DNA from 2 places in the Proteiniborus sp. DW1 genome. Region 1 is predicted to be linked to the other one. Evidence: predicted binding sites of a transcription regulator. Region 1 holds the regulator's gene; the other holds the start of a gene.
What was found. Region 1 encodes LexA, which represses DNA repair genes until DNA is damaged. Its sites were predicted from a motif close to CNAACANNTGTTNG; they were not measured.
Positions count from the first base shown of each region.

Region 2: DW1_RS00495 (putative DNA modification/repair radical SAM protein) is a predicted target of LexA. The motif match lies at 2,700-2,713, and genes of this name have one in related genera.

Region 1 is NZ_FMDO01000036.1:8,413-12,636, reverse strand. Features, by position in the region: gene DW1_RS08985 (tyrosine recombinase XerC) at 693-1,649, shown strand; gene DW1_RS08980 (LysM peptidoglycan-binding domain-containing protein) at 1,751-2,053, opposite strand; gene lexA (transcriptional repressor LexA) at 2,208-2,831, shown strand; gene DW1_RS08970 (methionine gamma-lyase family protein) at 2,892-4,202, opposite strand.
Region 2 is NZ_FMDO01000003.1:79,478-83,701, forward strand. Features, by position in the region: gene DW1_RS00480 (bacteriohemerythrin) at 1-198, opposite strand, end outside; gene DW1_RS00485 (MATE family efflux transporter) at 515-1,858, opposite strand; partial or broken gene DW1_RS16000 (hypothetical protein) at 2,121-2,489, opposite strand; gene DW1_RS00495 (putative DNA modification/repair radical SAM protein) at 2,771-4,078, shown strand; gene DW1_RS00500 (TIGR03915 family putative DNA repair protein) at 4,080-4,224, shown strand, end outside.

The sequences.
Region 1 (4,224 bases):
ATATTAAAATACTACATACAGTTTTGTGTGTAGTATTTATTTTTTGATTATTTTTATCATTTAAATAAATTATTATGTATGAATTTTCTTTAATTATTAGGTTATCTATAATCATAAAGTTAACATAATTATATTATGTTAACTTTATGTAAGTGTTTTAAAATATACAAGGCTTTTATAGCATAGTATTATATAAACAAGTAAAGTCATTTTATAAAAAAGTATTCATATTATTTTATAGAAAAAACAAAAATAATAAGTGATTTATCAAAAATCATCATTTTTTATAAATCACAAAAATACCGGCTCTAAATTTGAGAAATAAAGACGTTATTTTTGCTTACTAATGGTTTTATATCATAACATATAAAATTATGCTTAAAAACGATTTAAAACGCTAATTGTTGATAATTTGCTTCAAAAAAATTAATATCATAGGATCTTGAAATTTTTAATTGAGAAACATAATTCAGCAGCAATTTTGGCCATAAATCATTAAAAATATAGATTTAAAATATAGACTTTAAGCAAATTATTAATAATAGTCATGATTGTTAATTATATTTCTAAAGCAAACATTATATAAAAGCTCAGAATTCAATAAAATTATTCTTAATTTAAGAAGGATTTCTCTAAAAAATGTAGAATATAATTATACAAAATGTATATTTTGTATAATTTGAGGTGAAAAAATGGACAACTTACCAATAGTATTAGAAGATTTCTTAAATTACACAGAAACCATTAAGGGAAAATCCGAAAATACCGTAAAAGAATACTTTTTCGATTTGCGTACTTTCTTTAGATTTCTTAAAATTCGCTATAAGCTTGTAGATAAAAATACACCATTTGATGAAATTGATATTTCCGATGTTGACGAACAATTGATTAAGAGAGTTAATTTACAGGACCTATATGCTTTCATATCTTTTGTAGATAAGGAACGTAACAATAAAAATTATGCTAAAGCTCGTAAAGTCGCTAGCATTAGGTCCTTCTTTAAATTCTTACATTCTAAGCTCAGAATCATTGATTATAATCCTGCCTTGGATTTAGAGTCGCCAAAGACACGCACTAGACATCCTGTTTATCTTTCTCTTGAAGAAGCAGAAAACTTATTAGACTCTATTGATGGTCCATTTAAAGAGAGAGATTATGCTATTATTACCCTTTTTCTAAATTGTGGTTTGAGATTATCCGAGCTTGTTAGTATAGATGTAGATAAAATCAAGGGCGATACATTAACTGTTGTTGGTAAAGGTGATAAGGAACGTACTATTTATTTAAATGAAGCATGTCTTCATGCTATTAATGAATATTTACGTGTTAGACCTACAGAAGGAATTAAAACACCTAACGCCCTTTTCTTGAGCAACAGAAAAACCAGAATCAGTAATAAGACAGTTCAATATTTAGTAAAAAAGTATTTAAAAAATGCAGGATTAGATACTGAAATGTATTCGACTCACAAATTAAGACATACTGCTGCTACTCTTATGTATAAGTATGGAAATGTTGATATCAGAGCTTTACAGCAAATATTAGGTCATGAAAATGTATCTACTACACAAATATATACTCATTTAGATGACGATAGATTAAGAAAAGCTGTCAAGAGTAATCCTTTATCCAATAAAAACCGTTCTTGAATGTCTTAAAAATCATATTCTCTGCTATTTTTATTAATATATAAAGAAATAGACCTTTGATAGTTAATGGTCTATTTCTTTAACTAAAACTAATTCATTTTTTAGTATGTAGGAATCTTAATAACACTACCTGCTTTTATACTAGCAGATTTCATATTATTCATCTCCATAATTTCTTGAACAATAATTCTAACATCCTTATTATAGGGGTTATTTCTCTTGGCAATCTCCCATAAAGTATCTCCAGACAATATGGTCATCTCAATGTATTTACCATCATTTGAGCTATAAGCTAAATTTAGCTTCCATAACCCAGTAAATATTATGGTAAAAATAATAAACACAATAGTTAAAAAAATAGTAAATCTCTTTTTATTAACAATTCTTACTTTTCTTTTTCCCATTTTAATACCTCCAAAGAACATTTGTTCGTTAACTTAATTATAATTCGAACACACGTTCCTGTCAATAGGTTTTTGAAAAAAATCGAACGAATGTTTGCTATTTATAATTTTTTATGATATAATAACATCAAATACTTTATTGAGGGGTGCCAAAATGTATGAAGATTTATCGTCAATACAGCTAAAAATACTTGAATTTATTAAGAAGGAGATTTTTTCTAAAGGCTATCCTCCTGCAGTAAGGGAAATATGTAAAGCAGTAGGATTAAAATCTACTTCTACTGTTCATGCCCATCTTGAAAAATTAGAAAAAAAAGGATATATAAGAAGAGACCCTACTAAACCAAGAGCAATTGAGATTTTAGATAGAACTGATAGTATTATCCCATTTCCAAGAAGAGAAATTATTAATGTTCCCATTGTAGGTAAAGTCACTGCAGGTGAACCTATTCTTGCAGTAGAAAATATAGAAGATACCTTTCCTCTCCCTATTGAATTTGTAGAAAACGATTCTGTATTTATGTTAAAAGTAAGAGGAGAAAGTATGATAGAAGCAGGTATTCTTGACGGAGACTTAGTACTTGTTAAACAACAAAACACTGCAATTAATGGCGACATAGTTGTTGCTCTTCTCGAAGAAGAAGCTACCATTAAGAGATTTTTTAAAGAAAAGGATCATATACGTCTTCAACCGGAAAATCAATTTATGGATCCCATTATTACTAAGGATGTCTCAATCTTAGGAAAAATCATTGGTGTATACCGTAAAATAAAGTAAATAGCCAAAGTCTTTGATTTTGTGCTAGTCACTTTTATACAGGCTAAAATAAAAAGCTGGCTAATAAACCAGCTTTTCTTTATCTATCAAATTATTTTTATATAAGTTGTTTAAACTCATCATAACACCTAACTTACAGTGGTTATAAGTTAGCCCTCCCTGATAATATGCAAAGTAAGGCTCTCTCATTGGAGCATCTGCGCTTAATTCTATAGATGAACCTTGTACAAAAGCTCCCGCTGCCATTATTACCTCATCCTCATATCCAGGCATCTTCCAAGGCTCAGGAGATACATAAGAATCAACTGGTGAAGCACTTTGTATACCTTGACAATACTTAATTACTTTTTCCCTAGACTTAAATTCAATTCCTTGAATTATATCACTTCTCTTATCTTCTGTATCAGGTACAACTCTAAAGCCTAACCCTTTATATACTAAGGCATTTAATAAAGCTCCTTTAAATGCTTCTCCAACTATCATAGGAGCCAAAAATAAACCTTGAAGAGTATTTCTTGTCATTCCAAAGGTTAATCCACATTCCTTTCCTATACCTGGTGCAGTGCTTCTATTAGCAACAAGTTCAATTAAATCTTTTCTTCCTACAACATAGCCACCTGATAAAGATATACCTCCTCCAGGGTTTTTTATAAGAGAGCCAGCCATTATATCTGCCCCTACATTTGTAGGTTCGACTGTTTCAATAAACTCTCCATAACAGTTATCTACCATAATAATTAAATCTTTGTTGAAAGCTTTAATCTTATCTATGGCATATTTTATTTCATCTATTGTCAAAGCCTTTCTATCACTATATCCAGTAGATCTTTGAATCATAACTATTTTAGTCTTATCTGTTACAGATGCTAATGATTTTTCTATATCAATTTTTCCATTTGAATCTAAAGGGACCTCATTGTATTTTATTCCATATTCAATAAATGTACCTTTTTCATTGCCCCTTATACCTATTACCTTTTGTAAGGTATCATATGGACTTCCAGTGATTACAAGAAGCTCATCCCCAGGTCGTAGAATTCCAGACAAGGTAAGAGTAATTGCATGTGTTCCTGATACAATAGTTGGCCTTACTAAAGCATCCTCGGTACCAAAAACATAAGAATAAATTTCTTCTACCTTTTCTCTTCCAATATCATCGTAACCATAGCCTGTTGTCCAATTGAAATGAGTAGCATTGAGCTTAGCCTCTTGCATTGCATGTATGATTTTATACTGATTATATTCTTTAACTTTTTCAATCATATCCATATATTTTTCTTTCAATACCTTATCCTTACTTTCAACATACTCAATAATAATATTGTCTATGCCATATTGTTTACATAATATATTTCTCGTATACTCGTTCATTAAATCACCTTCTAATAATATT
Region 2 (4,224 bases), on a different contig from region 1:
ATAGATTTCCTCATCATGGAAATGAACAATAACATATTCCTGCATGAAGCTCATGGTTTCTTTTACTTTTTCTAGTTTGTCATTCCAATTTTCATTGCTTCTAATAATTTGTGTAAAATCTGATACCCGCCTAAATAATTCTTTGTGCTGTTCGTCAATGAGTTCTACCCCAACTGCATACTTGTCTTTCCACATCATATAAATCTCCCCATTTTGAATTATAATTCATATAATGATATAAATATATAATAAATTATACCATTTTTCTATCCCAAAAAAGCATAAATAATCATTAAAAAGTTATAATATAATCAAAATATATTTGTGATGTAACTATTTATAGGACAAGCGAAAACTATTAGAGAGTTATTTAGATATTTTTGAGATTCAATACATAATAAAAAAATAAAGCTTTGTTCATAACACCTTATCTCTATACAACATTCTCCTCATGCAGCAGCATGTCTTAGCTAATTAATATCCATTATATAGCTTGTTATAAAAAAGTGCTATATTAAATTAAATTTTCTTTCAATTTATTTATTTTCATATATATAATGGATACTGTTATAGATGTTACAGAGGCTATTGGTGCGGATAAACCTAATCCTATTAAGCCTTTTTGGAGTACTAATACCATTAAAAATGCTACTGGAATTCTGACTAATATAGATGACAATGTTCCATTTATCATTGTAAAGTTAGTTTTTCCACATCCATTTAAATATCCATTTAGATTAAACTTAATAGCAACTAGCATAAAATCTATACTATAGGTTTTAAAATATAGGCTTCCTGATTTTATTACATCTGAATCTGCTTTAAATATTCCCATTATAGATTGAGGATGTAATTGGGTCCATGCAAGGAAAAATAATGAGCATATAAAAGACATTAGTATACTTATTTTTAATGCTTTAGCAGCCCTTTCTGGTTTATTTGCTCCTACATTTTGAGCAGTTAGTGCCGCTAGAGCATATGATATTGCCATAGGTGGAAGCATTGAAAACACCTCAAATTTAGCAACTATACCTACTGCTGCTGACTCTGCTACCCCCATACTATTTGCAATGCCGGCTATAACTAAGAAAGAAGCCCAAAGTAATACTTCTTGTAAAGATAAAGGAGCTCCGACTTTTAATAGCGTCAGTATTTTATCTTTTTTAATAATAAAATTCTCTTTTTTAAACTCAAATATAAATTTTCTCCTAGATAGATAAACTATTGCTAAAACCATACTAATTCCCTGTGAAAGTACAGTAGCCAAAGCAGCACCTGCAGCTCTCATATCAAATAATCCTACAAAAGTTAAATCTAAAACTATATTAAATACACAAGCTATAGCAATAAAATATACTGGTCTTTTAGAGTCTCCTAGTCCTCTAAGTATAGCGCTTATAGAGTTATAACCAGTTATAAATACAACTCCGCTAGAACATATAATTACATACTTCATAGCATCTATATAAGCTTCTGTTGGTGTTCTTAAAATATTGAGCAAAGGTTTGGTTATTAAAAGCATTAAACCAGTTATAAGCAGTGATACAAATACTCCTAAGCACAGCATATTGCCTATTGTTTCAGATGTATCTTTATTTTTCTTTGCCCCATAGTACTGACCAATGAGAATAGTTCCTCCCATAGTAAGCCCTGTTATTAGCCCATTTACAATTTGCATAACTTGTGTGCCAACAGCTACAGATGATAGGCCTGCAGTATCTGTAAACAGACCTACAACTAACAGGTCTGCTGTACCATATAAAGCCTGTATCAAATTTGCTATTATAAAAGGAATTGAAAAACTAATAAGTGATTTATAAATGCTCCCTTCAGTTAAATCCTGTTCTATTTGCTTCAATTTTCTCATCTCCCTAGTTAATTTGCTCTCAGTTTATCTTGAGTAGTTATAGTAGTTTATAGTGCCATTATTAATAACGCCTATTATCTTTTTACCTAAGCTATGGTCTAATCTACTTAAGTAATATCTATTATACTATAATTATATTATGATAGGCTAACTACAATCAATCCATAAGTATATTACCATGTTCACTTGAATTTCTTTTGGAAAAAATAGCGGGTCAGACTTATAAGAAAAAGTCTAACCCGCCATTATAAAACTAAATATACTTCACATCTAAATTAATCGCTAAAGCTTTTTGACCTACAAAAGCCTTATCCTCAGAGCGTCCAATAAAGTCATCCCCAAACATTGTATATACATCTCCTGAAATAGTTAACTCAGGAAGTCTTCCTATTAGTCTTTCTCCATCAGTTAAGAAAGCCAGTTGAACAGGTGTACCAAATACTCCTTCTGCAGTGAAGTCGCCGCCAGAAGCTATTAGAACTGCCACTGCTAGCTGGCCATTTAGAAGCTCTTTTAATGTCTTGCCGCTGGAAGCTATCTTTAAGTATTTAGGAGCTAAGGAAGGTACTTTGTCATATTCTGCTGAGGCACTTCCTGTTAGAGGCAGATTAAATGATATTACCCATCGGTAGTCAAATTACCATACATAACTATATGTATTAGGAGAATTGGATAATATATCCTTTAGACTATATTACTATTACACCTTAATAATGTCAAGCTAATACTAAATAAAATTAATTATTTATTTAAATTATTTAATGATCGGTTGATATGGATTTTTTAAAAGATCTAATATTATTGGAGAATAGGAGATAGAAGAAAAAACATACGAACATATGTTTGCAAAATTAAAATTTAGTGGTAAAATATTGATAACAAGCAAAGGTTTGGAGTGATGCTATGGATATGCTTAATAAGCTTAAAATATTATCTGATGCAGCTAAATATGATGTATCTTGTTCATCTAGTGGTAGCAATAGGAAAGGAAAAAAAGGAGAGATAGGCAGTACTAGTGAATGTGGTATTTGTCATAGTTGGGCAGATGATGGCAGATGTATATCACTACTTAAAATACTTTTCACCAATTATTGCATATATGATTGTGCCTACTGTATAAACAGAGCTTCAAATGATGTACCTAGAGCAGCCTTTACCCCCGATGAGGTAGCGGATTTAACTATTAATTTTTATAAGAGAAACTATATTGAAGGGCTTTTCTTAAGCTCGGCTGTATATAAGAGCCCAAACTATACAATGGAGCTTTTGACCAGTGCAGTTAAAAGGCTTAGGGAGGACTATAAATTTAACGGATATATTCATCTAAAAGCAATACCAGGTGCAGATAAGACCTTAATTGAAAAAGCAGGTACTTATGTAGATAGGATGAGTGTAAATATTGAATTGCCTTCTGATGAAGGCCTGAAGCTATTGGCACCACAAAAAAAGAAAAATGCTATCATTAAGCCTATGAGTTTTATTAATTCAAGGATACATCAGGCAGTAGAAGAAAGACAAAAATTTAAATACTCTCAAAATTTTGTTCCTGCTGGGCAAACCACTCAGCTTATTATAGGTGCAACTCAAGATAGTGACCTAAAGATACTTAGACTTTCAGAATCATTATATAAAGGATTTAGACTTAAAAGAGTATATTATTCAGCTTTTATACCAGTATCTAAGCATCCTAATCTTCCGGTCCTTGCTTCTCCGCCATTAGTTAGAGAGAATAGGCTTTACCAAGCAGACTGGCTATTGAGATTTTATGGATATAATGCTAGCGAGATTCTTACCGATGAAAAGCCTGATTTTGATTTAGCTCTTGATCCTAAGTGTGATTGGGCACTGAGGAATATTGAACTGTTTCCTGTAGAGATAAATAAGGCAGATTATTATCTTTTATTAAGAGTTCCGGGTATAGGAGTCAGATCTGCTAGAAGAATAATTTCTGCTAGAAAGTTTGGGTCACTGAACTATGAAGATTTGAAGAAGCTTGGAGTAGTTTTAAAGAGAGCTAGATATTTTATAACTTGTAGCGGGAAGCACTACGGCATAAAAAGCATGAATTCTTTAGACATTAGAAACAGTCTATTGTTTAGCTCAAATAATAATGGATTTAACCCAGCAGGAGAACAGCTTTCATTGTTTTCCGTATATCCTCAGTTACTACCTACAAATGATATAGTATCAACAATAACGGGGGAGTTTTAGAATGCTACAATACATATTTGATGGAAGCTTTGATGGGCTACTAACTGCTATATATGAAGCCTACTATAGAAAAGAATTGCCAGATGAAATACTATCACAGGATAGCCCTCAGCAGAGCTTTTTAGTTGAAAAGGTACATATCGAAA